3 regions of the Pectobacterium sp. 1950-15 genome follow, and region 1 is predicted to be linked to each of the others. Evidence: predicted binding sites of a transcription regulator. Region 1 holds the regulator's gene; each other region holds the start of a gene.
What was found. Region 1 encodes Fur, which represses iron uptake genes when iron is present. Its sites were predicted from a motif close to ATAATAATGAGAACNACTATCAA; they were not measured.
Positions count from the first base shown of each region.

Region 2: a site for Fur is predicted at 3,884-3,906, ahead of WCT94_RS03460 (TonB-dependent receptor domain-containing protein). Genes of this name have one in related genera too.
Region 3: a site for Fur is predicted at 8,597-8,619, ahead of WCT94_RS09660 (TonB-dependent siderophore receptor). Genes of this name have one in related genera too.

Region 1 is NZ_JBBBQR010000005.1:76,215-87,074, reverse strand. It holds gene nagC (DNA-binding transcriptional regulator NagC) at 1-862, opposite strand, end outside; gene nagA (N-acetylglucosamine-6-phosphate deacetylase) at 987-2,132, opposite strand; gene nagB (glucosamine-6-phosphate deaminase) at 2,152-2,952, opposite strand; gene nagE (N-acetylglucosamine-specific PTS transporter subunit IIBC) at 3,313-4,809, shown strand; gene glnS (glutamine--tRNA ligase) at 4,985-6,643, shown strand; gene fur (ferric iron uptake transcriptional regulator) at 6,708-7,157, opposite strand; gene fldA (flavodoxin FldA) at 7,487-8,014, opposite strand; gene WCT94_RS07710 (methyl-accepting chemotaxis protein) at 8,904-10,577, shown strand; gene ybfE (LexA regulated protein) at 10,719-10,860, opposite strand, start outside.
Region 2 is NZ_JBBBQR010000002.1:300,625-311,484, reverse strand. It holds gene WCT94_RS03465 (BglG family transcription antiterminator) at 1-933, opposite strand, end outside; gene WCT94_RS20800 (fibronectin type II domain-containing protein) at 1,199-1,351, shown strand; gene WCT94_RS03460 (TonB-dependent receptor domain-containing protein) at 1,369-3,771, opposite strand; gene WCT94_RS03455 (DUF2314 domain-containing protein) at 4,022-4,357, shown strand; gene WCT94_RS03450 (SUKH-3 domain-containing protein) at 4,458-4,961, shown strand; gene parC (DNA topoisomerase IV subunit A) at 5,151-7,421, shown strand; gene WCT94_RS03440 (1-acylglycerol-3-phosphate O-acyltransferase) at 7,572-8,309, shown strand; gene ftsP (cell division protein FtsP) at 8,411-9,826, shown strand; gene WCT94_RS03430 (GntR family transcriptional regulator) at 10,170-10,860, shown strand, end outside.
Region 3 is NZ_JBBBQR010000006.1:252,763-263,622, forward strand. It holds gene acnB (bifunctional aconitate hydratase 2/2-methylisocitrate dehydratase) at 207-2,804, opposite strand; gene WCT94_RS09645 (DUF3060 domain-containing protein) at 3,249-3,755, shown strand; gene WCT94_RS09650 (RtcB family protein) at 3,898-5,298, opposite strand; gene WCT94_RS09655 (ArsR/SmtB family transcription factor) at 5,558-5,869, shown strand; gene WCT94_RS09660 (TonB-dependent siderophore receptor) at 6,016-8,322, opposite strand; gene WCT94_RS09665 (helix-turn-helix transcriptional regulator) at 8,747-9,730, shown strand; gene WCT94_RS09670 (MmgE/PrpD family protein) at 9,840-10,860, shown strand, end outside.

The DNA of each region.
Region 1 (10,860 bases):
TGGGATAACCCTGACGCAGCAGATGCTGTACCCGCTGTTCAATGGCGGCGTTGGCAACGACGGTTTCCAGACAGCCGAAATTGCCGCAGTGGCAGCGATCGCCAAGTGGGTCGATCTGAATATGGCCGATCTCGCCGACGTTGCCGTTGCTGCCGAGAAAAATTTGCCCGTTGACGAGAATACCCGCGCCAGTACCCCGATGGACGCGCACCAGAATAGAGTCCAGCGAGTCGTGGGTGGCACCGAAATAGTGTTCTGCCAGCGCCAGGCTGCGGATGTCGTGACCGACAAAGCTGGTAACGTTGAACTGGCGTTGCAGATTTTCGACCAGTTGCCAGTTATCCACGCTGATGTGCGGCATATAGCGGACGATGCCCGCAACGGGATCAACCAGACCCGGCAGCACAACGGAGATCGCAATGAGTTCGCGAATGCGGCGCTGGTGGCTGGAGATAAAGCCGCCGATCGCCTGAAAAAGCGCGGCTTCTAGCGCCTCCTGTGTTTTCTCTTGCAGGTCATAGTGCATTTCTTCCAGCGCTTTTCCCTGCAAGTCGTACAGCGCAATGGTGGCGTCGTAACGACCGAGTCGGACGGCGATAGAATGGAAAGGGCGGTTTTCGGTGATAATCGAAATGGCGCGTCTGCCGCCGGTGGAGGCCTGCTGATCGACTTCTTTGATGAGCCCGCGCTCCAGAAGCTGGCGGGTGATTTTTGTGACGCTGGCAGGCGCAAGCTGGCTCTGTTCTGCTATCTGAATTCGTGAGATTGGGCCTTGCTGGTCAATCAGGCGGTAAACCACCGCACTGTTTAATTGCTTAACCAGATCGACATTCCCTATCTGCGCCTGTCCGCCTGTGGTCATGAAAAAGTTACTCGCTTCTTTAGGTATAAACGCAGATATCAATGCGTAGTCTTCGTCAACATGGAGTAAGCCTGATCTTGGTTTACCCCACGCATTTCCGCTTTACCTCAAGAGGTTTTTCACTTTATCCCCAAACAGGGTTGCCGTTAACAAACGTCTTGAGAATCTGATAATCACGGTCAAAGGCGGTCAGGTTTGCCACTTTACCGCTTTCAATACTGCCTAACTGCTTATCGACACCAATGGCGCGAGCGGGGTAGAGCGTCGCCATTCGAATGGCTTCATCCAGTGCGATACCCGCATGCTCGACGCTATTACGCACGGCTTCAATCATGGTCAGTGCAGAACCGCTCAGGGTACCGTGCTCATCGACACAAATGCCATCGCGGTAGTATATGGTTTTACCAGCAAAAATGAATTGGTCAATATCTGCGCCTGCCGGTGCCGTCGCGTCAGTAACCAGCACCAGTTTATCGCCCTTGATGCGTTTACTGTTGCGAATATTGGCCCAGTCGACGTGCCGTCCATCCGCGATAATACCGCAATAGACTTCTGGGGCATCGTAAATCGCGCCAACCAATCCGGGTTCGCGGCCGGTCAGATAAGGCATGGCGTTGAACAGGTGGGTAGCGAAACGAATACCAGCGGCAAAACCCCGCTTAGCCTGTTCCCAGGTCGCGTTGGAGTGCCCGGCGGAGACGATAATGCCCGCAGCTGTTAACTGACGGATAACCGACGGTTCGACTTCTTCCGGTGCCAGCGTGACTTTTGTAATGGCGTCCGCGTTGGCACACAGAAAGTCGACCAATTCTTGTGTTGGCTGGCGAATAAAGGCAGGGTCATGCGTGCCTTTCTTTAACACGTTCAACCACGGGCCTTCGAGATGCAGCCCAAGCGCCTGATGCTTATTCTGCGCCAGCCAGTCTCTCATCACATCGATGCTGTGCTTCATAAATGCATCGCTGGAGGTAATCAGCGTAGGTAAAAAACTGGTACAGCCTGAACGCTCGTTCGCCTGCTGCATGATCTCCAGCGTCTTGACGGAGATCGTGTCCAGCGAGTCGTTGAACTGCACGCCGCCGCAGCCGTTCAACTGGAGATCGATAAACCCCGGAGCGAGGAACGCACCGCTCAGGTCGTGTTGTTCAATGCCGACAGGGAGCTCGGCAAGTGGGCAGACTCGCTCGATCAGCCCATCGGCAATCACCACGGCGTGATTATCCAGAATCTGATGGCCGGTGAAAATCCGGCTGTGGGTTAACGCGTACATCATCAACTCCCGCGATCGGTTAGAGGTTCTTCATACTTTCCGTTTCTAACTCACGGAAATATTTAACAGTTTTTACCTTCAGCTCCATCGTTGAAGGTTCGTCGCATACCATGATAGCCTTGGCATGAAGCTGCAGACAGCTGATAGTCCACATATGGTTGACGTTGCCTTCTACCGCAGCCTGAAGCGCCAGCGCTTTGTTGCGCCCGGTCACCAGAATCATCACTTCTTCGGCATCCAGCAACGTACCGACGCCCACGGTCAGGGCAAATTTAGGCACCAGACTGACGTCCCCGCCGAAGAAACGGGAATTGGCGATACGGGTTTCTTCCGTCAACGTTTTGATGCGGGTGCGGGAAGCCAGAGAGGAGGCGGGCTCATTGAAGGCGATATGTCCATCGTTGCCCACGCCGCCCATGAAAAGATGAATTTTTCCGTAGGACTTTATTTTCTCTTCATAGCGGCGACATTCTGCTGTGGTGTCTTCTGCGTTGCCGTTCAACAGGTTAATGTTTTCACGCGGAATATCAACGTGATTGAAGAAATTCTGATGCATGAAGGTATGATAGCTTTCCGGGTGATCGGTTGGCAGGCCGACATATTCATCCATATTGAAGGTGACAACGTGTTTGAAGCTCACCAGACCAGCCTTATGCATGGCGACCAGCGATTTGTAGGCCTCCAGCGGTGAGCTGCCTGTCGGTAGCCCAAGAATAAAAGGGCGCTCTGCACTGGGTTTGAAAGCGTTAATCTTCTCAACGATGTGGCGGGCGGCCCATTTTCCGACGTCGGCGGCGGTAGTTAAGGGAATGAGTCTCATCAGCGCTCTCCTGATTTTTAAGTGGAATAAATTGCGTTATTGCGTCAATCGCGCCAGCTACGCGTTTTGTCTATGCATTAAAATTAGTCTACTCCGTTTTTTTTAATCTTGAAATAAGTTGGGGTTTTATTCAGGTATAAACTTTTAGTATGCAGTTTTTTGGTGATTTTTATCACATAATTACGGGGTTTAATTTGTGTAGCGAATTATTTTTCTTACACTCCCCCTGAGAACTACCGCTGCCATGTTTTCTCGACAATGAAGTTTTTCGACAGCGACGTTCTTCGGCAGTGAAATTTATTGGCAGGTTTGTTTGCCCCACAACATTTCATTTACCTCGCAAAGGTAAGAGAGGGAAAAGTGAGTACTCTTAGCTATTTACAAAAAGTCGGCCGGGCATTGATGGTGCCTGTCGCGACGCTGCCTGCTGCCGCCATCCTGATGGGGATAGGTTACTGGATTGATCCGGTTGGCTGGGGAAGCGAGAACGCATTGGCGGCACTCCTCATCAAATCGGGCGAGGCGATTATCGGGCATATGGCGGTGCTGTTTGCGGTCGGTGTCGCTTACGGCATGTCGAAAGATAAAGATGGTGCGGCAGCATTGACCGGTTTTGTCGGCTATCTGGTGCTGACCACGCTGTGTTCACCGGCTGTTGTCGCCATGATCCAACGGATCCCTGTTGAACAGGTGCCCGCTGCGTTCGGCAAGATTGAAAACCAGTTCATCGGGATTCTGGTCGGTGTGATGTCCGCCGAATTGTATAACCGCTTTAGTCAGGTTGAACTGCCTAAGGCGCTGTCGTTCTTCAGCGGACGCCGTTTGGTCCCGATTCTGGTTTCTTTCCTGATGATTCTGGTGGCGTTCATTTTAATGTACGTCTGGCCGGTGATTTACAATGCTCTGGTGTCGTTTGGCGAACACATCCAACAAATGGGCTCGGTAGGTGCTGGGGTTTATGCCTTCTTTAACCGCTTGCTGATTCCTGTTGGGCTGCACCACGCGCTGAACTCCGTGTTCTGGTTTGATGTTGCGGGTATCAACGATATCCCTAACTTCCTGGCCGGCCAACAGTCTATTGATTCAGGCAAAGCCGTTGTGGGGATCACCGGACGTTATCAGGCGGGCTTCTTCCCGATTATGATGTTCGGCCTGCCGGGTGCAGCGCTGGCGATTTATCACTGTGCTCGCCCTGAGAACAAAAGCAAAGTAGCCGGAATTATGCTGGCGGCGGCGTTTGCCTCCTTCTTTACTGGTATCACTGAGCCGCTGGAATTCTCCTTCATGTTTGTGGCACCGGTGCTGTATTTCCTGCATGCGCTGCTGACTGGTTTTTCCGTCTTTATCGCAGCCAGCATGCATTGGATTGCCGGCTTTGGCTTCAGTGCCGGTCTGGTGGACATGGTGCTGTCTTCGCGCAACCCGCTGGCTACCCAGTGGTACATGCTGCTTGTTCAGGGACTGGCATTTTTCGTTATTTACTATGTGGTGTTCCGCTTTACCATCACGCGCTTCAATCTGTTAACGCCGGGACGTGAGCTGGCCGTGAGCGGTAGCGAAGCTGATGGATATGACGTGAGTACCGCATCCGCGAGCGAGAAATCAGGTGATACAGCGTCACTGGCGCGGGGTTACCTGCAGGCACTGGGTGGGAAAGACAATCTGCTCGGTATTGATGCCTGTATTACGCGTCTGCGTTTGAACGTGGCGGATTCCTCTCTGGTGGATGATGCACAGGCGAAGCGTCTTGGTGCGGCGGGCGTTATTCGTCTGAATAAGCAAAGCGTACAGATTGTCGTGGGCACACAGGCTGAATCGATAGCGACCGCACTGAAAGCGGAACGCGACAAGGCCTAATATGACGGTGCTACTTGTTTAACGTGGTGTTATGTCCATGAAATTGATAGGGCGAGATGGCAATCTCGCCCTTTTTTTTCGTTATGAATAATTAAATGAAACTAACGGTTGTTTCCCAGCGTAGCTTGTTGGATCATTGTCGGTTATACGTCGTTTTAGCATTGAGGAATGAAGAATGAGTGAGGCTGAAGCCCGCCCAACCAACTTTATCCGTCAGATTATCGATGAAGATCTGGCGTCCGGTAAGCATGACCATATTCAGACGCGTTTCCCGCCAGAGCCGAACGGCTATCTGCATATTGGGCATGCCAAGTCTATTTGCCTGAATTTTGGTATCGCGCGTGACTATCAGGGGCAATGCAACCTGCGTTTTGACGACACCAACCCAGTAAAAGAAGATATCGAATACGTTGAGTCGATCAAACGTGACGTCGAGTGGCTGGGCTTTTCATGGAGCGGCGACGTCCGCTATTCTTCTGATTATTTCGATCAACTGCATGCGTATGCGGTTGAGCTGATCGGTAAAGGGCTGGCTTATGTCGATGAACTGACGCCCGAGCAAATCCGCGAATACCGCGGTACGTTGACGGCGCCGGGCAAAAACAGCCCTTACCGCGACCGTACCGTGCAGGAAAACCTGGCGCTGTTTGAAAAAATGCGTAACGGCGGGTTTGCGGAAGGTACGGCCTGCCTGCGAGCAAAAATCGATATGGCATCGTCCTTTATCGTGATGCGCGATCCGGTGCTGTACCGTATTAAATTTGCCGATCACCACCAGACGGGTAACAAGTGGTGCATCTACCCGATGTATGACTTCACCCACTGCATCTCCGATGCGCTGGAAGGGATCACGCATTCACTGTGTACGCTGGAATTCCAGGATAACCGCCGCCTGTACGACTGGGTGTTGGACAACATTACGATTCCTTGCCATCCGCGTCAGTACGAATTCTCTCGCCTCAATCTCGAATACGCGATTATGTCCAAGCGTAAGCTGAATCAGTTGGTGGTGGAAAATGTCGTTGAAGGATGGGACGATCCGCGCATGCCGACCATCTCTGGTCTGCGCCGTCGTGGTTATAGCGCAGCCTCTATCCGTGAATTTTGTGTGCGCATCGGCGTCACGAAACAGGATAACAACGTGGAAATGGCCGCGCTTGAATCCTGTATCCGCGACGATCTGAATGAGAACGCCCCGCGTGCGATGGCGGTGCTGGATCCGGTCAAAGTCGTGATCGAGAATCTGCCAGCCGGGCATGAAGAATTTGTCGCGATGCCAAACCATCCGAACAAGCCGGAAATGGGGTCACGTCAGGTGGCATTCAGCCGTGAAGTCTATATCGACCGTGCTGACTTCCGTGAAGAAGCTAACAAACAGTACAAACGCTTGGTGTTGGGTAAAGAAGTGCGTCTGCGTAATGCCTACGTGATCAAAGCCGACCGCATTGAAAAAGACGAGCAGGGCACCATCACTACGATCTACTGTAGCTATGATGCAGAGACGCTGAGCAAAGATCCGGCTGATGGCCGTAAAGTGAAGGGCGTGATTCACTGGGTTTCTGCGGCACACGCGGTACCCGCAGAATTCCGTTTGTACGATCGTCTGTTCAGTGTGGCAAACCCTGGCGCGGCAGAGGACTTCCTGTCGACGATTAACCCAGACTCACTGAAGATTACGCAAGGTTTTGTCGAAGCGAGCCTGGCGCAAGCAGAAGCAGAGAAAGCGTATCAGTTTGAGCGTGAAGGTTACTTCTGTGCCGATCGTGTTTACTCCAGTGCAGAGCATCTGGTGTTTAACCGTACGGTTGGGCTGCGCGATACCTGGGTTGGCTAAGGCTGACTGGAAAGAAGACAAAAATAAAACCGCCTCGGCGGTTTTATTTTTTTATGCGGTCGATTTATCGTGTGGAATCGTGCAGGGTTTCGTCCTCTCGGCAATCCCCTTCACTGCAATGCCCGTAGAGATACAAACTGTGGTTGGTCAGTTTAATGCCGTGTCTTTCTGCGATCTCGCGTTGGCGTGCTTCGATAGACTCATCGCGGAATTCAATGACTTTGCCACAGTCGAGGCAAATTAAGTGATCGTGATGATGCTGCTGCGTCAGTTCAAAGACGGACTTTCCACCTTCGAAGTTATGACGGGTTACGATGCCCGCATCATCAAACTGGTTGAGTACGCGATAGACGGTAGCAAGACCAATCTCTTCGCCCATATCAATCAGTCTCTTATATAAATCTTCCGCACTGACGTGATGGCAGACAGGATCCTGTAACACTTCCAGTATTTTCAGTCTTGGAAGAGTGACTTTCAGGCCGGCCTTCTTTAATGCGGTATTGTTGTCAGTCATGCGGGTTTAGTCCTGTTGCTTACTTATCAATGGAGGCTGCCTAGCCTATGACATCGGTCGGCTCAAAAAATGTAATAGCGTCCCAATTATAGAACCGCACATACAAAATGAAAACAAGGGAATGTTAACAATATTGTCCCCATTCACACTACTGGTATAGAACGCAATACGTTGTTGATGAATGAGGAAATGGTGAAGCACGTATAAAACCGATGGGATTATTGTACAGGTTTACTGATAGAAGTTAAAAAAATGTATCAATTATTATGAAAGGTTTTACCTATCAATGCTGTTTTGGCTCTGATAGGGATTATCAGAGCCAATAGGATTTAGCCAACCAGCTCTTTCAGGTTCAGTTCATCGCTGATCTGTTTGACCCACGTTGTTACGCGTTCGCTGGTCAGTTCAGGCTGGCGGTCTTCATCGATAGCCAGGCCGATGAAGTGGTTGTCGTCGGCGAGCCCTTTAGAGGCTTCAAAGTAATAGCCCTCTGTTGGCCAGTGGCCGACAATCGTCGCGCCGCGAGGTTCGATAATGTCACGGATAGTACCCATGGCATCACAGAAGTATTCCGCATAGTCTTCCTGATCGCCGCAGCCAAACAGGGCAACCAGTTTTCCTGTGAAATCAACTTCTTCCAGCGAAGGGAAGAAGTCATCCCAATCGCACTGAGCTTCACCGTAATACCAGGTTGGAATACCCAGCAGCAGAATGTCGAAACCTTCGAGGTCTTCTTTGCTGCTTTTGGCGATGTCATGAACATCAGCAACGTTGGTGCCTAACTGCTGTTGGATCGTTTTGGCGATGTTTTCAGTGTTGCCAGTATCACTGCCAAAGAATATTCCGATGAGTGCCATGAATTGAATAACCTCTTGATTCCTAATGGTATGGTGTAATGTTTCACCCACTTATCTGTTAATAATAACAGACACTCACATCAGGAGAAACTCGTATCGGTAAGGATGCGTAAATCAAAGGCGTATGAAATGTGGAGGGGAGTAAAAGAAACGAAACGCAGTTCTGCCGACGCTAAATTCCCCATAATGAATAGGGATTATGGTATCGTCAGGGATTAAACGCTCATTTCCTTAATATCTTGGTGGGTATTTATTTATAACAATGTTTCATTTTTTATGAATATGCTTTTTATTTTTACAACTGATTCCGATTGTAATTAAAAGCAGACTTCTTTTTGTAAGAAATAAAAGTCACCTCACGGTACGTTACTCTTCGTGAGAATTAAAATGCATACAAAAGATAATGTTTTAATCGAATTGAAAGTCTGTAACATTTCTCGGGAATATTCCTAATAAATGGAAATAAGAATTATAACCATTTACAGATGAGACGATGAAAATACAGAAGGAAAAGGTTTTAGCCTTTTGATGTTAAAGAATAAAGTGAAAGTTCAGCGTAAATTGCCTTGCCCATTGACAGCATGCCGATGCCAACGCACGTGAGGCGCGGCGGTAGCGAACTTTATGGTAACTCTCTGATTAAAAAACTTATATCTATAAAAATAAGTGCATCCATTCTCAATATAAAAAATTATATTAATAAATATAGCGAGAACGCTAAATATTCTCTGTGTTTAGCCGATGAGTTAGCGTGGTTTTTGAGTTTTCAACTCGGTGAAATGTGAACGCTAGGGAGAAGTGACCTGTTTCATGGTGTGAATTTTCTGATTCATATCGGTTGATTAGCGATAAAAATCTTTTTAACCATTTTCCTGATTTGGAGTGAGCTATGAGACTTATAAAAAATATTGCCATCAGAACCGCTATGCTATGGGTGCTGGGCATTTTTTGTGTCCTTTGGGGTGGCGTATCGATATATACCATGTTCTCTTTTAAAGAGATGACGACGACCTCGAAAACCAGCACCTTGCTGGTTCAGAATATGAATTTTATCAACCAGGGCAACGATCAATACTTCCGTATGGTAACCCGTCTGGCGCGTGCCGTTGACGCTCGCCGCAGCGGTGATAATGCCGCCGCAGATAAAGAGCAGGCTTCTGCACTTGTCGCGCTGGATAAACTGAAGTCTGATTTGGTGGCGTTTAATGCTATCGATCATGCGGGTCTGGATGCGGCGCTGGTACAGGCTGTCAGTCGTGACTGGAACAATCTGGTTACTCAGGGGGTTGAGCCGCTTTACCAGAAGGCCGTTGCCAACGCACTGGATGATTACCAAAATCAGGCCAAGAACGTTGTGCCGCCATTGAGTCGCCAATTTGGTGCATCTTTATCCGCATTCAGTAACGCCAGCGCAGAGAAATTCGATGCGGCAGGCGTTCGTTTTGAAAAAATCACCACGATTGGACAGAACATTTTGCTGAGCGGATTGGTTATCGGTCTGATCATGCTGTTCCTGACTGACCGTTATCTGGTTGTGTGTCTGGTTCGTCCATTAAATGACCTGCGCTATCACTTTAGCGTGATTGCTTCCGGCCATCTGGGCAAGCCAATTCTGGACTTCGGCAATAACTGTGTCGGTCGTCTGTTCCCACTGCTGCGTGAAATGCAGGGGAGTCTGGCCAGCACGGTTAGCACGATCAGAAACAGCACGGATTCCATCTATCAGGGGGCTTCTGAAATTGCTGCGGGCAACAACGATCTGTCTTCACGTACTGAAGAGCAGGCTTCCGCGCTGGAAGAAACTGCGGCAAGCATGGAGCAACTGACGGCGACGGTGAAACAGAACGCCGAAAACGCCAACCACGCTAGCCAACTGGCGTTGCAAGCTTCGACAACGGCGAAGAAGGGCGGCGAGATCGTTGAGAACGTGGTGAAAACCATGGCGGAAATCTCTGGCAGTTCGAGAAAAATTGCAGAAATCACCACTGTGATTAACGGCATCGCTTTCCAGACCAACATTCTGGCGTTGAATGCGGCGGTAGAAGCCGCGCGTGCGGGTGAGCAAGGGCGTGGGTTCGCCGTGGTGGCGGGAGAAGTACGCAGTCTGGCACAGCGCAGTGCGCAGGCAGCGAAAGAGATCGAAGGGCTGATTTCTGAGTCTGTTCGCTGTGTCGATACGGGTTCCAACCTGGTTAGCGATGCTGGTGACACCATGCAGGATATCGTCCGTGCGGTGACCAACGTGACGGATATTATGGGTGAGATTGCGTCGGCATCGGAAGAACAAAGCAAAGGGATTGCACAGGTTGGTCAGGCCGTAGCGGAAATGGACAGCGTAACGCAGCAAAACGCCGCGTTGGTTGAACAGGCCTCGTCGGCCGCCTTGTCGCTGGAAGAGCAGGCGGCGTTGCTGAACCAGACGGTGTCGCTGTTCCAGTTGTCTGACTCGCAGTCAGCGCTGCAAGTCGCAGCAAAACCGATGCAGAAAGCGCAGGCGGTTGCGCCACGTGCCGCCGCAGCTAAAGCGTTGCCGCCCAGCAACGACAACTGGGAAAAATTCTGATGCGGGTTTTCATCAGAAAAACCGTATGTTAGTCAGAACAGACGTGTTGTTTAACCTGGGGTCGAGTGTTTAATCTTGGGTGAATGTTCAGGCGGCGTCAGAAATGGCGCCGCACAAGGTGTGAATATCGTATTACGTCAATCAGGACTGTTGTTCTGCCAACTGCGCCAGCAGCATCTCTTCAATCAACTCACTGCGGCTGATGTTCCGCTCTTCAGCAAGGCTGTTCAGGATATCAACGGCGTCGCTGTTAATCTTTAATTCAACACGGCGCAAGCCACGA
Region 2 (10,860 bases), on a different contig from region 1:
GCGGAGCAGTTGATTATTCGCCCGTTCCTCCATCACAATGCCGGAAGAAATAATATATTGGTAAATGAACCAGACTTCATCAGAGGGCAGCGTGCTCTCGACGCGCTGCTCTATTTGGCTCACCATATTTTGAGCGATGGAGAAGATGCGATTATCAACCTGATGATGAACGGATTCTTCCGCCATTATTAACGCTTTTCCCTGCGCAATACGATGCATCATAATTAAGGTATGCGTGAAAATATTAATGTAATAAGGCTCACCGAGCGGATAAGAAAGTTGACGCTCCATGCTCTGTAACAGCGATTCGACGAAGGACACATTTTCTTCACCGAAATAATTAATCAGCGCTTTATAGCTGCCGGGGTCGAGACGGGAATGGCTAAGCGGGCCGGGTTCTTTATGGTGCATGACGTCATTAATGAGCGAGGCCATCGCCTGACGCACCTGATTCTCACTGCCTTCAATGTGCGTGCCGCTCTGGCTGCGCACCAGCGCCAGCCCCAGTGGATGTAGCCAGCTTTCGATGATTTTCAGGTCGTTAACGATAGAGGCGCTGCTGATAAAATAGCGCTCTGACAGCTTGCTAATGGACGTTTCATGAGGCGTATCGCTTAATAGCTGTGAGGCAATTTTGACGCGACGCGCATTGTTGATCAGCGCATCGGTATCCCCGTCGTCCACGACAATTTGCTGTTCCAGTAATGCGAGGTGCCGGTCGTCATCGGTGATTAACATGAGTCCCGCACCGACCTTTTTGTCTGGATAAATATTCCAGACAGAAAGGAAGGCTTCAACAAATTGCATATCACGATAGACGGTTTTTTCAGACACATCGAGGTAATGTGCAATATCTTTAACCGTTACATATCCCTGGTGTTGTAACAGATATTTCAATAAACGGTTCTGACGGGAGGTGAGTGGCTGCATCATATTACCCTCATTTGTCTTTAGATTTTCTGATGCTTATCGAATTGATAATTTTTTCTAAATAATTTCCTGTTTTATTTTCTCTGTCGGTTTATTTAAATGGCGTGCTGTAATCATTAATCTAGTCGCGATAGTCGAGAGGGACAATACTAAATGCTGTCCGCTGAATAGGACAAAATTAAAACATAGTGCTGGCTGAATATTAATTGAGATCGCGATCACGTTATAGCGAGAGGGAAATTAGCCATTCTGAACGGAATCGTCATTAATTAATGCTGTAGAAATAACGATATCGGCGCAATTAAACGGAGCGTGGCGGGAAGAGTGTATAGAGAAAAATAAAAAGGCAAGGAAGCCGTGGTGCGCGCTCTTGCCTGATTACGATGGCGATGCCTCATGCAGACATCGCCTTTTTCATTGAATCGTGAGCGACGCGGATTAGAAGTCCACGTTCACGCCCAGTTGGAAGGTACGACCAGGCTGCACGGAGAGGGCGCGGTCATACTGCCCCTGCCGATCGTTGGTCTCAATCTGGCGGCTGCTGAGGTAATCCCAGTATTTACGGTCAGTCAGGTTATACACGCCGCCGTTGATTTTCACGTTTTTGGTCACGCGATAGTAGGCGGTCAGATCCACCATTCCGTAGCCGGGAATGCGCATATATTCGACATTCGAGGCGGTGATAGCGTTGCCTGCATTGGTGTAGCTTTCACGGCTGGTATCTTTCGCCTGTTTCCCTTTCTGGAAGGTAGACGTCACGGCGGCACCGTAGCGCTGGGAAGGATCGTCGTAGGCGATACCTATCACGGCTTTCATCGGGGCCACGCTGTCGAGATCGACATAGCGGTCGCCAAGGTAGCGGGATTGCGACTGGCCTTTGGTGTAGCCAAACGCCAGCGTGGTGCTGAGCCCATCAACCGCTGGGAACCAGGTGCCTAGCTGTATTTTGCTGCTGACCTCACCACCGTAGATGTAGGCTTTATCGCGGTTTTCCGCCTGATATATCGTACTGATATTGCTAGGAACATTAGTAAATTTATCGGGGTTGGCGCTACGACGGTAGCGGGTATTGGCGATAAAGTTCTTATACGTGTTGTAGAACAGCGCGGTACGGAAGGTGATTCCCTCCGTTGCTTCGCCTTTTAATCCCCATTCTACGTTGTTGCTGGTTTCCGTCTTGAGGTCGCTATTGCCGATAAAGGCATACTGAGCTGGTCCGGCATAGTTAGCGTCCAGATTGGTGCTGCCATAAAGCTGGCTGGCATCCGGGAACTGTGCGCCACGGCGGTACTGCAAATAGGTTGTCAGCGTCGGGGTGATGTCATAGAGGAAGCTCAGTGAAGGCAAGACTTGCGTATCACTGTTGGCTTTACCGTACAGTCTGTTGACATCGGATTCACTGATGACACTGCCGTCACCGCTCAGGCGAACCGTATTGGTCGGTTTGGTACGCTGGTGGATGGCGCGCACGGCAGGGACAACCGAGAAGGCGTGCCCCGCCAGCTCCCACGTAGCGGTATCCTGCACAAAGCCGCCGACGGTGTAGCTGTTGCTATCGGCTTCTGGCTGCATGATGTTATTGGCACCCGTTTGATTCGGTGATTGCCTGAACGGGCGTTCTGTCTTGCTTTGGCTGGCATTAAGACCCCAACTGAATTCGTGGCGATCCCAGCTTTTCACCATATGGGTATCGAACCCATAGGTGGTGACATTGTAGTCGGAATAGACCCGGTGGCTATCCGCTGCCGCCATCCCTGTGGTTGCGGGTAGCCAGGTATTGTCATGTGATTCGCTGTTCTGGAAGTAAATGCGGCTATCAACCAAATCGACCAGCGTATTGTTAACGGGCGTCCAGCGATCTTTCAGGCTGGCGGTCCAGCGGCGTGTCTCGCTGCTTTGTTGCGCCGTGCCATAAATGGTGTTGTTGCCGCTTGGCAAACTACCCCAGTAGTCATAATGGGCGTGGTTGGTTTTATGGTAATAATCCAGCGTACCGGTGAGCTGGTGCTCGTCGTTGGCCTGCCAAATACCGGACGCCAGAATGGCGTTAGAGTGCCAGTTGGCGGGGTAAGCGGCGATCTCGTCGCTGTTATTACGCGTTTGCTGGCCGTCGCGGCGGCTGAGCACGACCACGCCGCGCAGTTCGTCATCACCGCCTGCGGCGGTGATGCCATTATGCCAACCATGGTTGGCGGAGTCGAAGTCACTCTGGAGACCAAAGTAGTCCTGTTTGCCTGCTTTCAGATAATCATCGGCAGATTTTGGCCGAAAGGAGACGCTGCCTCCGAGCGCGTTGATGGTATTTTCTGCGGAGGTGACGCCTGACTCAATATCGACGCTGCTGTACACGTAAGGGTCGATATAGTCGCGTCCCATGCCGAACGTATTGAATCCGGCACGGCTGGCGTAGCTGCGGCCTGTGGCATTGGGCAGAGCGATGCCATCGGTATCGATCGCAACACGGTTGCTTTCAATCCCACGAATGTTGTAGCCCGTGTAACCGCCGCGGTCAAAGCCGCTTTTCCCGGTATTACTGCCGCCGCTGGCACCCGTTGCGCTCACCAGAGGTTGATAACGCATGATGGTGCCAAAATTGTTGCCGCCTTCTTTTTGCATATCTGCGGCCGTCAGCGTTGTACTCGATCCCGCTTTTTTCTCGATTTTTGGCGATTTCACCGTCATCACATCGTCGGTTTGTTCCGCTTTCGCCGCTGAATTATCCTGATTCTTCCCGCTGAGTGCGTTGTTGCCCGTGGTGCTATCCGCTGCCATGCTGTTCAGCGCGACGCCAGTCAAGATGCCGGTGAGAAGAATTTTATTTAAATTCTTGTTAATTAACATAGTGATACTCTGCTATAAGGTTGTTCTGGCCAGCGGCGTTGGGGAAACATGGCGTGCTGGTCGCTAGCGTCTGCAAGGGAAATGCAAAACGGCGAATAACATTAATTATCATATGGTAATGATAATTATTATCAATATGCTAAGCATTATCATCTGTTGTTGCAATGATGATGAATAATTCTTAATGAAACGCTATGTTCGCTATCCAATCGAAGGCGATGGTGTAGGCGTTCTGTATCAAGGAGGTGTCATGAAACTACCGACTTATGAAACCGATCACTACGAGCTGGACGATGGCGAAGCGCTTAACCGTGAGTATCCTGATTCATTCTGGATTCCAGACAACGGAGTACGTGAGTCACTCGTCCCCGACGATTTTGTTAAGCTAATCTTTCGTATGGAAAAAACCGCAGGCGCGGATGAGCTGTCGGTGGAAAGGATGTGGGTCAGAGTGACGAAAAAGCATCACGCATTTTATCAAGGTGTTTTAGACAATACTCCCACGGGAAGCGACTGTGTGCGATGCGGACAGGTTGTTACGTTCCATCCTTGTCACGTGATTGGCATTTATGGAAAGGATGAATAGCCGCATTATTCACACTGACGATGTCCGCGCGGATGCCACCATGTTTAGTGCCTGCATCGCGTCCATTAATGATGGTGATCTGCTCATAAGATGCTGAACGATGTCGATTGAAATACCCGAATCTGTTTTTCCACTGTTTCAGGCGGCAGGCTGGCCGGATGTCGCGCCACAATCAGTCCCGCCGTTTGTGCCTGAGAGCCACCCTGCTTTTGCTATCCTGCACGCGTTTGGCGGGCTGACGGTTGGGCAGTGCGGCGCAGGAGAAGAATGCGCGAGTGGCGATATTATTTTTGGCTGCAACGAGGATGTGCAGGAGGATGAAACGCTGCTGGAGTGGCAGGGCATTCTGAATACGACGCTGATTCTGATCGGCGAAACCCATCATTCACACGGTGCTCTGCTGATGGATAGCGAGGGAGTCTGCTACGGAATGAGCTTTATACATGAGGCATTCTGGTTTGAAGGGGCCGCTTTCGGCACGGCCATTGAACGCATTTTGCTTGGCCGTAGGGGGAAACCGATGCTGCGGCCAGACGAGGCGTCACTATCCGTATATGGCGAGACGATTACCGCAGACCATCCGAACGTTTATCGCTACCGCTAGCCCTCTTTTCGCGCCGCAGCCAGATTCACATCGGTCATTATCGGCGTGGAGCCGCAACACGGTTTTCTGCGAGATTGTTCCCTGTGACATCACCTCATCAGATAAGGTACTATTCCCGCCAAACATACCGCCGCTATGGCGTGCCGGAAAGCGTAACCATCGCGCCGCGATGTGAGGGAAATGAGATAAATGAGTGAGATGACTCATGACGGCGCAGAAAGCCTTGCGCTGCGCACGTTTACCGAAAATGCATACCTGAATTATTCCATGTACGTCATCATGGACAGGGCATTGCCGTTCATTGGCGATGGCCTGAAGCCTGTGCAGCGTCGCATTGTGTATGCGATGTCCGAACTGGGGCTGAATGCCAGCGCCAAATTTAAAAAATCCGCCCGTACCGTGGGTGACGTGCTGGGTAAATACCATCCGCACGGCGACAGCGCCTGCTATGAAGCAATGGTGCTGATGGCGCAGCCGTTCTCGTACCGCTATCCGCTGGTGGATGGTCAGGGGAACTGGGGCGCGCCGGACGATCCGAAATCCTTCGCCGCCATGCGTTATACCGAATCGCGGTTGTCCAAATACGCTGAAATCCTGCTGTCGGAGTTAGGGCAGGGCACGGTCGATTACACCCCGAACTTTGACGGGACGATGCAGGAGCCGAAGATGCTGCCTGCGCGTCTGCCGAATATTCTGCTGAACGGCACCACCGGTATCGCTGTTGGTATGGCAACGGATATTCCACCGCATAACGTGCGTGAAGTCGCCGCCGCTGCGGTCATGTTGCTGGAAAATCCGAAGGCTTCGCTGGACGATTTATTGCAGCATGTGCAGGGGCCGGATTTCCCGACGGAAGCTGAAATCATCACGCCGCGCGATGAAGTGCGCAAACTCTACCAGAATGGCCGTGGCTCGGTACGTATGCGCGCCGTCTGGAAGAAAGAAGACGGTGATGTCGTCATTACCGCGTTGCCACATCAGGTTTCCGGTGCCAAAGTGCTGGAACAGATTGCCAGCCAGATGCGCGCGAAGAAGCTGCCGATGGTGGAAGATCTGCGCGACGAATCCGATCACGAGAATCCAACTCGTCTGGTGCTGGTGCCGCGCTCGAACCGTATCGATATGGATCAGGTGATGAATCACCTGTTCGCCACGACCGATCTGGAAAAGAGCTACCGCGTTAACATGAACATGATCGGTCTGGATGGTCGCCCTAGCGTGAAAGGGCTGGTCGAGATCCTGAGCGAGTGGCTGGTATTCCGTCGTGATACGGTGTGCCGCCGTCTGAACTACCGTCTGGAAAAAGTGCTCAAGCGCCTGCATATCCTTGAAGGCTTGCTGATTGCGTTCCTGAATATTGATGAAGTCATCCATATCATCCGCACGGAAGATGAGCCGAAGCCGGTACTGATGCGCCAGTTCAGCCTGAGTGAGACACAGGCTGAAGCGATCCTGGAGCTGAAATTACGCCATTTGGCCAAGCTGGAAGAGATGAAAATCCGCGGTGAGCAGGACGATCTGGCAAAAGAGCGCGATCAGCTGCAAGCGCTGCTGGCGTCAGATCGTAAGCTCAGCAATCTGATTAAGAAAGAAATTCAGGCGGATGCGCAAACCTATGGCGACGATCGTCGTTCGCCGCTGTATGAACGCAGCGAAGCGAAAGCGATGAGTGAACATGACTTTGTGCCGTCCGAACCGGTCACCATTGTGCTGTCGGAAATGGGCTGGGTACGCAGCGCCAAAGGGCATGACATCGATCCTGCCGGACTGAGTTACAAAGCGGGTGATAGCTTCCGCGCCGCTGCGAAAGGTAAGAGCAATCAGCCTGTGGTGTTTATTGACTCCACCGGACGCAGCTACGCGCTGGACCCGATCACGCTGCCTTCCGCACGCGGTCAGGGCGAGCCGCTGACGGGCAAACTCACGCCGCCGCCGGGCGCGACGATTGAACAGGTGCTGATGGCCGCAGACGATCAGCCGCTGCTGATGGCATCGGATGCAGGCTACGGCTTCGTGTGTACTTTCAACGATCTGGTCGCGCGCAACCGTGCGGGTAAAGCGATTATTACGCTGCCGGATAATGCGAAGGCGCTGGCGCCTATCGAGATCCACGGTGACGATAACCTGCTGATGGCGATCACCGCCGCTGGCAGAATGCTGTTGTTCCCTGTCTCCGATCTGCCACAGCTGTCGAAAGGCAAAGGCAACAAGATTGTGTCCATCTCCTCGGCTGATTTTGCTGAAGGTAAAGACCGTCTGACCTGGCTGTATCTGCTCCCGCCACAGGCTTCCGTCACGCTGTATTTCGGTAAACGTAAGCTGGTGCTGCGTCCGAACGAGCTTCAGAAGTATCAGGGTGAGCGCGGGCGGAAAGGCACGTTGCTGCGTGGGCTACAGCGCATCGACCGGATTGAGGTGGATGCACCGCAGCAGATTAGCACCGGCAGCAGCGAAGAATAACCCCTCCGTATTGTCCTGTGCATGTTGAGAAAGGCGGTGTAATACCGCCTTTCTTTAGTTTCCGGTTGCCATCTTGCAGCAAATTGAATCACCGTGTGTTTTAGCGCGAAATCGCTATACTAGCGGCGGCTGTCGGCTAATGAGGTTGCTATGTTATCCATTTTGCGTTTTTTTATTGTCGTTATATTTTCTATTTTGGTCTGTGTTTTTGGCTTGTTTTACTGCCTGTTCAGCCCTAGAAATCCCCGTCATGTGGCGACCTTCGGCCATCTTTTTGGACGCTTGTCCACGGTGTTTGGCCTGAACGTAGAAATGCGGATACCGGAAGAAGCCGCGCATTACGGCAACTGCATCTATATCGCGAATCATCAGAATAATTACGATATGGTCACGGTATCCAAAGCCGTCCAGCCGCGTACGGTTACCGTAGGTAAGAAAAGCCTGCTGTGGATCCCGTTCTTCGGGCCGCTTTACTGGCTGACGGGTAATTTGCTGATTGATCGCGAAAACCGTGCGAAAGCGCACGGCACCATCACTCAGGTGGTGAAACATATTAAAGAACGAAACACCTCCATCTGGATGTTCCCCGAAGGTACACGCAGCCGTGGACGCGGCCTGCTGCCATTCAAAACCGGTGCCTTTCATGCCGCGATTAGCGCAGAAGTGCCGATTGTGCCGATTTGCGTTTCTACGACCAGCAATAAAGTAAAATTGAACCGCTGGAATAACGGCCTCGTTATCGTAGAAATGTTGCCGCCCATTGATACCCGCGCGTATACCAAAGATCAGGTTCGCGAGCTGGCTTCACATTGCCATGATGTGATGGCGGCCAAGATTGCCGAGCTGGATGCAGAAGTGGCGGCGCGCGAAGCGGCAGACAAAAAATAAACTTACCTCATCGGGTTACGCGATTATTTCTTCCGATTGTCTATTCAAGAACGAATCGGAAGTTAAACTTTGCTTACGGTTAATGGATTTACGGAGTCATTATGTCACTCAGCCGACGTCAGTTTATTCAGGCATCGGGCCTTGCGTTATGTGCGGGAATGACGCCACTGACGGCTAAAGCCAGTGGGAGTTCCGCCGCATTGCCGATACCGCCGTTACTGGAGTCGCGCCGAGGCCAGCCTCTTTTTCTGACCATGCAGCGTGCCCATTGGGCATTTTCCGGCGATCGTAAGACATCCATTTGGGGCATCAATGGCCGTTATTTAGGGCCGACGGTACGCGTCTATGACGGCGATGACGTTAAGCTGATTTACAGTAACCGGTTGAATGAGCCTGTCGCGATGACGATCGGTGGGTTGCAGGTGCCGGGTCCGCTGATGGGGGGGGCCGCCCGCATCATTGCTCCGGGAACCGACTGGTCGCCGGTATTACCCATTCGTCAGCCGTCGGCGACCTGCTGGTATCATGCGAATACGCCGAACCGCATGGCGCCACATATCTATAACGGGCTGGCTGGACTATGGCTGGTGGAAGACCGAGCCAGTAAGGCCCTGCCGCTGCCCAATCACTACGGTGTTGATGATTTTCCATTGATTATTCAGGATAAACGACTGGATAACTTTGGTGTTCCTATTTATAGCCCGCCTTCTAACGGCGGCTTCGTGGGGGATTCGCTATTAGTCAACGGCATCCAAAATCCCTTTGTTGAAGTGTCCCGTGGCTGGGTGCGTCTGAGATTGCTGAACGCGTCGAACTCCCGGCGTTACGTGATGCGGCTGAGCGATGGTCGGGCGATGCATGTGATTGCCAGCGATCAAGGATTGCTACCGGCACCGATGGCGGTGAACCAGCTTTCTCTCGCACCCGGCGAACGGCGTGAGATTCTGATCGACATGTCGCAGGGCGAAGACGTCACGCTGACGGCAGGGGAATCGGCTGGGATTATGGATCGCCTGCGCGGCTTATTTGAGCCTTCCAGCATCCTGATTTCTACTCAAATACTCACCCTTAAGCCGACGGGCCTGCTGCCATTGGTGACGGACAACCTGCCGATGCGCCTGCTGGCCGACAACATCATTGAAGGTAGCATCAGCCGCACGCGCGAATTCCGTTTGGGTGACAGCTTGCCCGGCATCAACGGTGCGATGTGGGACATGACACGTGCTGATGTACAAACGCAGCTTGGCCGCTGCGAACGCTGGATTATCCACGCCGATACGCCACAGGCTTTCCATATTCAGGGCGTTAAATTCCTCGTGCGTAGCGCGAATGGTGGCCCGCCGGCGGTGGAAGACAGCGGCTGGAAAGATACGGTGTGGGTGGATAACGATGTCGAGCTGCTGGTTTATTTCATGCAGCCTTCCTCAATGGCGTTCCCCTTCCTGTATTACAGCCAGACGCTGGAATTGGCCGACCGTGGTTCAACGGGACAGCTCATCGTACAGCCTGCGATGTAAACTGCCTGCCATCCCCTTCCGCCCTTATCCCTCTGCCGTGACACGTGTGACGGCAGTGTTTCTGGTATCCACCTGTTTCTTAATGTGATCCACCTCTATTCAGACAAACCAAGATTAAAGATGCGAAGCCGTGAGGACGATACCTTATAGATTGATGTTGTTATGAATTAAGGGTGAATCACGTTTTGAACCGCATGCTGTTCCAGGTCTGACAGGTGCTAAAAAACACGCTTTATTACAACCATTTCAGAGTCGGGGCGTTTCGTTTCGCGATGAAATCAGGTTCACTCCCTGTTTTAACCTGCACGCAGCCAGAATGCTGCGTCACTAAAAAGGCTGCACTATGCGGGAATTACTGCTTTGGGTCAGGGATCAACTGGCTGAGGCATCATCGGCGCCTCGCTATATGCAGCTCGCGTCGTTGCTTGAATCAGAAATCAGCCGTCGGAAGGCGTTAGCAGGCCAGTTCTTACCTGCGGAAAGATTGATTGCGCAACAGCTGGGATTATCGCGCGTAACAGTTTCCCGTTCCCTGTCGCTGCTGGAAGAAAAGGGGCTGATTGTTCGCCAGCAAGGGGTGGGAACCCGCGTCGCTCAACGGCTCCACTACGCGTTGAGCGACGAAGATGAAGGGTTCACCGCGCTGGTACTGAAACAGGGCGGCGTCGCTGGCAGCCTATGGCTGGAGAAGACGATACAGGTTCCGCCTGCTGCCATCGCGGCAAAAATGTCGTTGCCGGAAGGTGAGGCCGTTACCTATCTGCGGCGCGTGCGGCTAAGCAATGGCGAGCCAGTCTCGCTGGAAACGACCTGGATACCGCAAAAATTCCTGCCTGACCCAGAAGCGCTTGAACAGTCTCTCTATCAATATTGGATGACGTGCGGGATCACGCCGGACAAAAAGCGCTATCGTTTCAAAGCGATTGCCTGTGCGGCAGAGATCGCCGCGCGTCTTGGTATCGCGGTGGAAGCACCGATACTGTATTGCCAACTGCATGTTTATAACGAACAGGGTGAACTGTTGGAATACAGCG
Region 3 (10,860 bases), on a different contig from region 1:
ATGTTTCTTCTGTTCAGTTTAGTCGCCTATGCGCCCTACCGTCGTGACGCACCTTCACCTTTGATGTTGCAGATGCACCATTGATATTGCAGATGCACAATACCCGCAGCCAATGGCCAGCGAACAGACAACGTGAAGTATGAAAACAGGCAGAAAAAAAGGAGGCACAAGGCCTCCTTCGGTGTAGAGATGCGAACTATAGCGAGTTAGACAGTCGTCTGGAAGATCACGCCATCGGCTTTCTCGGTATATTGACCTAACTGGTCAAAATTCAGATAGCGATAGGTGTCCTGCGCGGTTTTATCCACCTGCGACATGTAGGTCTGGTACTCTTCTGACGTCGGCAGGCGACCCAGCAGAGAAGCGACCGCAGCCAGCTCAGCAGACGCCAGATACACGTTGGCACCGGTGCCCAAACGGTTCGGGAAGTTACGCGTCGAGGTAGAAACGACCGTCGCACCATCCGCTACCCGCGCCTGGTTACCCATACACAGCGAGCAGCCAGGGATCTCGATACGTGCTCCGCTCTTACCAAACACGCTGTAGTAACCTTCTTCGGTCAGCTGTGCCGCATCCATCTTGGTCGGCGGCGCAACCCACAGGCGGGTCGGCAGCTGGCCTTTGTGGCTATCCAGCAGTTTACCTGCCGCACGGAAGTGCCCGATGTTGGTCATACAGGAACCGATGAAGACTTCATCAATCTTCTCGCCCTGCACATCAGACAACCAGCGCGCATCGTCTGGATCGTTCGGCGCACACAGGATCGGCTCTTTGATATCAGCCAGATCGATGTCGATCACCGCGGCGTACTCGGCATCGGCATCCGCTTCCAGCAGTTGTGGATCGGCCAACCATTTTTCCATGCCCTGAATACGACGCTCCAGCGTACGGCGATCGCCGTAGCCTTCGGAGATCATCCACTTCAGCAGCACGATGTTGGAGTTCAGATACTCGATGATCGGCGCTTTATCCAGCTTGATCGTACAGCCAGCCGCAGAACGTTCCGCCGAGGCGTCGGTCAGTTCAAACGCCTGCTCGACTTTCAGATCCGGCAGACCTTCGATTTCCAGAATACGACCGGAGAAGATGTTCTTCTTACCTTTCTTCTCAACGGTCAGCAGACCTTGCTTGATGGCATACAGCGGGATGGCGTGAACCAGATCGCGCAGAGTAATGCCCGGCTGCATTTTGCCTTTGAAACGTACCAGAACGGATTCCGGCATATCCAGCGGCATCACGCCCGTCGCGGCAGCAAACGCCACCAGACCGGAGCCCGCAGGGAAAGAAATACCGATTGGGAAACGAGTATGGGAGTCACCGCCCGTACCAACGGTATCCGGCAGCAGCATACGGTTCAGCCAGGAGTGGATAACCCCATCGCCCGGACGCAGTGAGACGCCACCACGGTTCATGATGAAATCAGGCAGCGTGTGGTGCGTGGTCACATCAACTGGCTTCGGATAGGCCGCGGTGTGACAGAATGACTGCATCACCAGATCGGCGGAGAAGCCCAGACAGGCCAGATCTTTCAGCTCATCACGGGTCATCGGCCCGGTAGTATCCTGTGAACCTACAGAGGTCATCTTCGGTTCGCAGTATTCGTCAGGGCGAATGCCCGCGACGCCACAGGCACGGCCCACCATTTTCTGCGCCAGCGAGAAGCCTTTCTTGCTGGCTTCAACCGCTTTGGAAATACGGAACACATCGCTGTGCGGCAAGCCCAGTGACTCACGCGCTTTGGACGTCAGCCCGCGGCCGATAATCAGTGGAATACGACCACCGGCACGCACTTCATCCAGCAATACATCGGTCTTCAGCGCAAACGTCGCCAGCACTTCATTGGTGTCGTGGCGGCGTACTTCGCCTTCATACGGGTAAATGTCGATCACATCGCCCATATTCAGATCGTTCACATCCACTTCGATCGGCAGCGCACCGGCATCTTCCATCGTGTTGAAGAAGATCGGGGCGATCTTGCCGCCCAGCACCACACCACCACCGCGTTTGTTCGGAACGTAAGGGATATCTTCGCCCATGAACCACAGCACGGAGTTGGTTGCCGATTTACGCGATGAGCCTGTACCGACAACGTCGCCGACGTAAGCCAGCGGGAAGCCTTTCTTGTTCAGTTCTTCGATCTGTTTGATCGGGCCCACAGCACCAGGCTGATCGGGATCGATACCTTCACGGGCGTTTTTCAGCATCGCCAGCGCGTGCAGCGGGATGTCAGGGCGTGACCAGGCATCAGGCGCCGGAGACAGGTCATCCGTGTTGGTTTCACCGGTGACTTTAAAAACGGTAACGGTAATTTTTTCCGCCAGTTTCGGGCGGGACAGGAACCACTCGGCATCAGCCCAGGATTGAATCACTTTCTTGGCGTGCGCATTGCCTGCTTTCGCTTTTTCTTCCACATCGTAGAAGTTATCAAACATCAGCAGCGTATGAGACAGCGCTTCGGCGGCAATCGGTGCCAGTTTGTCGTTGTCTAACGCATCAATCAGCGGATGGATGTTATACCCACCCTGCATGGTACCCAGCAGCTCAACCGCTTTTTCCTGGCTAACCAAGGGGGAAGTGGCTTCGCCTTTAGCGACGGCAGCCAAAAAACCGGCCTTCACATAGGCGGCTTCATCAACACCGGGAGGGACGCGATTAATCAGCAGATCAAGCAATGCTTCTTCTTCGCCTGCCGGGGGATTCTTGAGTGACTCAACCAGCGCGGCCATCTGCGTGGCATCTAACGGTTTAGGAACAATCCCCTGCGCAGCCCGCTCGGCTACGTGCTTACGATATTCTTCTAGCACGACGTTCTCCTCGCTCTCATTGTCTTCATTATGCCGGCGCTCTTGTTCCCAATTGTGGTGTCCATGCCTGGGTGTCAGCGTGTGGATGTAAGGTAGTAGAGTGTCCGGTCCAGCCTCGTCAGCATATCAGGATTTGAATTGATTGTTAATTCGTTCACATAATAGCAACATTAATTTTTATTCAACTATGCTATGTGCCCAATTTCATTATCGCTGAAAAATGCCGACATCAGCAGAATAGCATGTCCCTGACGGCACACACTAACTATGCTGAGTTAACCACATAATAGGTAGGCTTTTAACAACATAGCGTGATTAATCATCGTTTGATGGCATAGCGATAATCAGAATGTTCGCAATAGAGTCGGGAAAAACGTTAACAGATGATAGGTGCCTTTACGGCAACGATGCCGGATGACCTCTTTGATAACAGGAAAAAACGCCATGAAGATAACACGGTATCTGCCAATGGTTTTCGTCTCTGCTTTCGCGTTCACCGCATCCGTCTATGCCGCCCCTATCGAGCTGGAGGGTATCGGTTTAACGCGCGATATTCCTTGTAATGGCAATAATGTCAATATTTCAGGCAACGGTAACAACATCGTACTGACGGGCAAATGTGCCAATATTTCCGTCGCTGGTTCTGAGCACAACATCACGTTCGATACCGCAACATCGCTTACCGTGACCGGTTCAGAGATTGCCGCCATAGGTCAATCGACGGGTGATCTGACCGTCGCCGCGTATAAAAACACCATCCGCACGCACATCTTCGCCGAGGATAAACCCGCAAAGGTGAATGTAACGGGTACGGAACATCATCTCGATCTGGATTTTAAAGGCCCCGCCGTTGTTTCCTTCAATGGCATCAGCAACCGCCTCTCATGGGGAGGAACAGAACCGAAACTCTCTTCTAGCGGTGCTAATAACGTCATCAAGCAAAAGCCCTAATTTGCTGCGTTTATTCCTCTGAAAGATACCTGACGAACGGATTCCGGCAACAAAGAACACACGGCCCAATCGACAACTCGCCGATTGGGTCGTCATTTTAGTACAAAGAATATCGAATCAATTCGCGCCAGAGCGGGTCACATCATGCCTTAAACGTCAGCCACGGGCGCAGCCGTGCCACAGGTTGAATCAGCCCTGACTGCGTCTGAATATCAATCACGGGCGTAACCGGCTTATAAGCCGCCGGCGCCTCTTCCCGCAGGCGCTCATCCTTCAGCGTGATGCATTGCCAGGGCACCGTCTCTGCCTGTTTGGCCGTATCGATCTTATTGCGCATACTTTGCCGACGTTCGGCACGCCCTGCGCCGTGTGAACACGACCACAGCCAATCAGGGTTCCCCTTCCCAGTGACGAGATAAGAGTAGTCCCCCATTGAGCCGGGAATCAGCGCGAACTCTCCGGCTTTGGCGGGGGTCGCCCCTTTACGATGCAGATTCATTCCGTGCTCCGGCAGAATAATGTTATGCGACAGATCGACCACCAGCTTGCTGGTATCCCGCGTAAACACCTGCTTCCAGGAAGAGCGAATCAGTTCAGTCAGCACGATCCGGTTGATCCACGCATAGCGGGCAGCAACGCCCATCGCTTCCATATAGTCCGTCGCCTGCTCATCAACCAGACCAAATAGGCCGGACGCCGGGTATTTTTCTCCCGCAGGCCAGCAGGCTCGCGCTTTATCGATCCCACGCTGGCCGACATAAAAGCCCACGTCCCGTGAACCGGTATGAATCATAATGACGACTTCGCCTTCCTGTACGCCAGCCTGATACGCCGCATGCCGATCCAAAACCGCATCAACAATTTGCAGCTCGACGAAATGGTTACCCGACCCAACCGTACCCAGACTGGAAGGTCGCAGAATCTCGCGCGGTGCAAAAAACGGTTCTGGCGCATGCCGACTAGCAGCACGAACCGCATCAGTTCCGGCAATGGAGCCGAATTCTGCCGACAAGCGTCGGAAGTCTACTTCCTGCCAGAGCCCCTGCAAGGGCAGCGCCGCAAGCCATGCCGAGAGTCCTTCGTCAAAGAGCGCGGAAAACGAATCCGGCGTTACAGGGACATCACGCTGATCCAGCAGTAGCGTATTTTTGAGCGCCTGAATCAGCGCCGGTTTATGTGCGTCAGCATCAGTATGATGTACACCCGTCGTCAGCAAGCGCATCCCGCAGTTGATATCGGTCCCAATCGCCGCAGGGATAACAAAGTTATCCGTAGTGGCAACAATGCTGCCGACGGGCGCAAGCGTGCCGGGGTGGAAATCCGGCGTCGCGCGAGCGGCGCAGACGTGCGCATCGCTGCCTGGTAGGTGTACCGAGGCGAAATCCAGCAGTTGCTGAACCGCCTTTTCTTCCAGCGGCAATGTTTCCGGCAACAGAACCTGCGCTTCTGCATGCTGCCTGCGAAGATGATAAATAGAATGTTGGTAATCGGTGTCTATCCCCAAACGGGATAAACGTTTTTGTAAGCGAGTAAATGTAGACATGGTGCTACCTGGAAAAAACAAAAAAGCGCTCCTCCCGTTTCGAGGAGAAGGTTGTTTTTCCTGCAGCAGCAGATTCAGGAAAGGATGTCGCGTTATTCTAGGGAGGAATGCCGCTATTGTAAACCGTCACGGCATAGCGCGGCAGCACCGTCCGCAGCGTTGTTGAGCGCCGTCATTATCCGCGCTCAAGGCCGAGAGTATGGTAAACTCAATACATTAGTCATCTCTAAATTAGCCAGTCACGCAGGACGGTATGAACATGACGTTGAGCAATTCGGATCGGGAATTCATGCAGGACGGTGCGAAAAAAGCCGCGGCGCTGCTGCGCGCGATTGGCAACGAGAACAGGTTGCTGGTGCTTTGCCTGCTTATCGAACACGGTGAAATGTCGGTGGGTGCGCTGCTTGAACATATCCCGCTCAGCCAGTCCGCCCTCTCACAGCATCTGGCGAAAATGCGTGAAGAAGGATTGATTAGCTATCGACGCGAATCACAAACGCTGTACTACCGCATCGAAAATCAGAATGTAGAAACGATCGTCGCCACCTTAAAAACCATTTTCTGTCCCTGATAGCGGCAATAAAAAATTTCTGGGAGAAATTTTTAACGTTGCGCAGCAACGGCCCGCAGGGTGACGACCAGGGATGGCACGCCATAAAAAACGCCACGGTACAATGGCACCGTGGCGTTCGCGATTCAGTATGACGGATATAAAACTTAGAACGACGTCTTCACGTTAACAAAGAAAGTCCGTCCCGGTTCGTTATAGGTTGCCGCACCCGCCCCCGCAATAGTAACGGAATTATTGGTCGTGTTCACCACATCCTGCGCATTACCGGCACGGAACAGACGTTTATCAAACAGGTTCTCGACACCACCCGTCACGCTCAGGTTCTTATTAAACGTATAGGTACTGCTTAACCCGAACAGCGCATAAGGGCTTAACTCATTGGTCGCGCTACCCGTTACACGCTCACCTTTGTAGTTATACTTCTTCGGCTTCTGGCGACCATACCAGGTCACATCGGCCAGGAAGGAGAGGTTCTCTGTCGCCTGCCAGTCTACGGATGAGTTCAGGGTAAACTCCGGCGTAATCGACAAATAATCACCCGTGGTTTTATTCTTCGACTCCAGCATCCAGGTCAGGTTGTTACGCCAATTGATGGTCTCCGTGACAGGAACGGTCAGGTTACCTTCCAACCCCTGAATGACGGCTTTCGGTACATTGCCCCACTGGAAGATATTGGCGTTGGCATATCTTGAATCACTCCCGCCCACCGCTTTACCGATGACATTGTTGCCTGCTTCAATCTTGTTACGGTAATCGTTATGGAAGTAGGTGATGCCAGCGATCAACCCATCACGGTGAAACTCCAGACCGATTTCTTTGTTCAGGCTGGTTTCCGCTTTCAGGTCTTCATTACCGATCAGGTAGCAAGACGTGCCGCCCGAACAGCCCTGCCCACGGCTATAGAGCAGGTAATTCTCGTTAGTCTGGTACAAGTTCGGCGCTTTGTAAGCACGGGCGATACCCAGCTTCAGCGTGTAGTCGTCACCTAATTCCTGCGACAGGTTGAGCGACGGGCTCCAGTTAGTGCCCGCCGTGCTGTGATGATCGACGCGCAGCGCCGGCGTCAGCATGGTACTGTCCGTCAATTGGACGTTATCTTCCACAAAGGCGGAAGCCAGACGAGCGGCGGATTTCTCACTGCGTCCACTGCTGCTCAACGACCCCACGCTACCACCTTCGGTCGTCGTCTGCGTGTTCGAAACCGGATCTGTCATCTTCTGCTCGTTCCACTCAACCCCGAACGTGAGTACCTGCTCGACCCAGAGATTCAGCGGAATATTCACTTCGTTGTGCGCGGTGAAGTTATCCAGTTTTATCGTGCCATATTGATTCGGAATATTGGTATCAAAAATTCCTTCTAAACCGCCAGACAGCCCCTCAAGGATACGGGTATTGTGCGTACGCTCGTATTGCAGATACGACGTAGAGCTGACGCCGCTGTCCCAGTAGCCGCGATGCGTTACCGCAAAATTCTGGCGGTACATACGGTTGGTTTCCTTACCGTAATTGCTAACAACAAGCGGATTCGTGTTGGTATTTTGCGAATCACCCGCATAGATGTTGCCCTGACGGCTGGAACCCGCTTCAAACTCCAGCGACTGTTGCTTGGTCATATCCCAGCGCAACAGACCGTTGATATCTTTATTACGCACCCCTTCGCGTCCGGAAGGCAGTGAAGCTGACTGATTACCCGCCCGCGCGGACTGATGCCCTTCGTTAATATCGCGTGCATCAGCCTGAGTTTTATTCAGGTTGCCGTACAGACGGAAACTCAGACTGTCGGTCAGGCCGCCCATCAGGCTAAAGTCGGTACGCTTGGTCGCGCCTTCCGAGCTATGTTCCGGCGCGTTCAGGTAGGTGTTCCAGGTACCATGCCATTCCTGACTCGGCTGTTTGGTAATGATGTTAACCACACCGCCCGCTGCACCATTACCATAGCGCGCCGCCGCCGGACCGCGTAGCACTTCAATGCGCTCGACCATATCGGCTGGCACCCAGTTGGTGTCACCGCGGGTATCACGTTCACCGCGCCAGCCGTAACGCACCGCGGTACGGCTCGATACTGGCTTGCCATCCACCAGAATTAACGTGTTTTCCGGCCCCATACCGCGGATATCGATCTGACGGTTGTTACCGCGCTGGCCGCTGGTTGAGTTACCGGACAGATTGACGCCCGGCATGGTGCGAATCAGATCTGACAGGTCGTTAGCGGGCGGACGCTTGCTGATATCCTCAGCCGTAATCACCGACACGCCCGGCGCCTGACGGGTTTGCTCTGCGGCCGTCACCACCATCGTATCGCCCGATGCTTTACTTTCAGCCTGATTCTGCACCTGAGGAGCGGGTTCTGTCGAAGGAGTGGTCGAGGTCTGCGCAGCGCTCAGAAACGATGTCATCCCGCAGCTAACGCCAATGAGCGTCGCAAGATAACGACGCGATTGTGGTAGTTTCATCAAAATTATCCTGCCCTGTAAGAAATGAATAAGTAGCCTGAAAAAGGAGCAACATCGCAGCCGGTACAGCGACACCTAACGACAATCAGCAAAAACGCTGAATAACGGCGGAGATAAAACGCGCAGACGTGGCGGTTATCGGGAGAGAGCGTCATGCCAACGGGCATCACGGCGTGTTGTTATGAAATGCTGTGTGTAATCAATCAGCCCTTTTCTCCGCATTGCCGGAAATGGAAAATGCATTTATCGTACAATGTGACGTTTCCAACGAAAAATGCTATTGAGAAGTATTTGCATTACCATTTTGACGCGGTCATTGTTACATTTGTCATTCAGGACGGGGTTTGCTCTAGCAGCAAAATGTTTTGCCAAAGCATCAAAATGGAAGGCGCAGGTCGAAGGGTTTAATCAGGTAGGTAATCACGTGCGCAGCTTCACACAGTCATCAAAGCCGATCTATAAAGATCACATCGTTCAGCAATCCAGCTTGGTCGCGAACAATTACCGTTTTATCGGCCCCCGGCTGATCGATAACACGCCGGTGCTATTTGGGTCGTTCAGTGTCGTGCAGCTTAATCCGCACCTGATTCTGCATACCGCAGATGTGATTAATCGCCACAACATGAAAACCCAAAACTTGCTGGATGACGCCATCAAGCTCGCCATTGTGGTGAGCGGCAATGCGCATATCTCATTTGACCATCAGGAACTGCACCTGGGAGAGAGCCAGCCTGCTTCGCTGATTTCGCTGACGGAGCCGACGATGTTCACCCGCATCGGCAAGCGTGATGAATATGAGCGAACGATTACGCTGACGTTCGACAGGGAATGGCTGTACGGCAATATGATGGACACCGTTGGCGACTGGCAGGCTATCCACGATTTCACGCAGACCCATCTGGCGACACACCTGTGGACGCCGTCCCGGCAGGCGCTGGCGATTGCCTTACAGACGCTGGACGCTGAACCTTGCCAAACGCCGCTCCAGCGCCTGTATCTGGAAACGCAGTGTATGGGCCTGATTATCGAGGCTTTTACGTCATTGACCGCCAGCGTAGCGCAGGAGAAAAGCAGCGGTGTGACCCTGCGCGGCTACCATCGCATTCAACAGATCAGAGATATGCTGGAAAGCGGCAGCGCCGATCAGCTTTCGATGAGTGAGATAGCCAAAAGCGTCAACATGAGTGAAAGTACGCTACAGCGCCATTTTCGTCAGACGTTCAATATGAGCGTGTTTGAGTACCTGCGTAACTGCCGCTTACAGCGCGCCATGCTGGCCTTGCAAAAAGACGGCATCGGTATTGCGCAAGCGGCCAGCATCGCCGGTTACAACAGCCCCGCCAACTTTGCCACCGCCCTGCGCCGTGCATTCGGTATTACACCGGGGCAGCTAAAAGACCGCTTCTGATTCCGAATCACTAATAACCAAATGGAATTTATTATTCCGTTTGGTTATTAATCGCTCTTCAGCGATGCGCAGTAAATTAATGTTTTTCTGCCAGCACACATGACAACCCATGACCAATCAGACTGATATCACCGCAGCGCTTGCCCACCACATCATCCATAGCGAACCCAATCGGGAAGCGATTGATGCCGCCCGTGACGGGGTGACTGACTTCATCTCCACCGCGCTCCCAATTGCACAGGGGGCCATTGCCGATAGCGGGCTCGCGCCATTAAAGCAGGTGTTCAGCGGCACGGACAGCCTGACGCGTAGTCTGATTCTGGGCTATTCCGGTCACGTACTGGACTTTGACGATTACCATCCGGCGTTTCGTGGACACCCCAGCACCGTCATCCTGCCTGCGCTATTTGCCCTTGCCGCAGAGGATTCATCCGTAACGGAAGAAGCGTTTTTGGCGGCGTATGTGATCGGCGTGGAAGCGGCAGGCAGAATCGGGCTGGCATGCGGCCCGCGTCATTACAGCCTCGGCTACCACAACACCGCCACACTCGGCGCTATCGCCGCCGCCGCTGCCGCAGCACGTCTGGCTGGCGCGTCGGTGGAACAGACGCAGACCATTCTTGGTCTGGCTGCCACACAGGCCGCAGGGCTGCGGGCGCAGTTTGGTTCAGCGGTCAAACCGCTACATGCCGGGCTTTCCGCCAGAGCGGGGCTAACCGCCCTCAAGCTGGGCTTAGCAGGTTTTGAGGGCAACACACAGCAGGTGATTGACGCCTTTCTTGCCGCGCACGGCGATCAAAAACAGCAGCCGGAGCTGCTGGTTGAAAACTGGGGTGCACCGTGGCGTATGCTTTCTCCCGGCCTGGAGTTCAAGCGCTACCCAACCTGTGGCGGCACCCACAGCGCTGCCGAAGCGGCTTTTGCCCTGCGGGAACAGTGGCATCAGCAGAATGGTGCGGATGCCGATCTGGCCGCTGCCATCGAACAGATCACGGTGACATTCCCGCCGGGTGGCGATGTTGCACCGTTTATCCGTTACGCGAAAAACGGCGTAGAGGCACGGTTCAGTCTGGAATATGTGATTGCGGCGGCGCTGATTGAAGGGGAGCTGAAGCTGGCACATTTCTCGG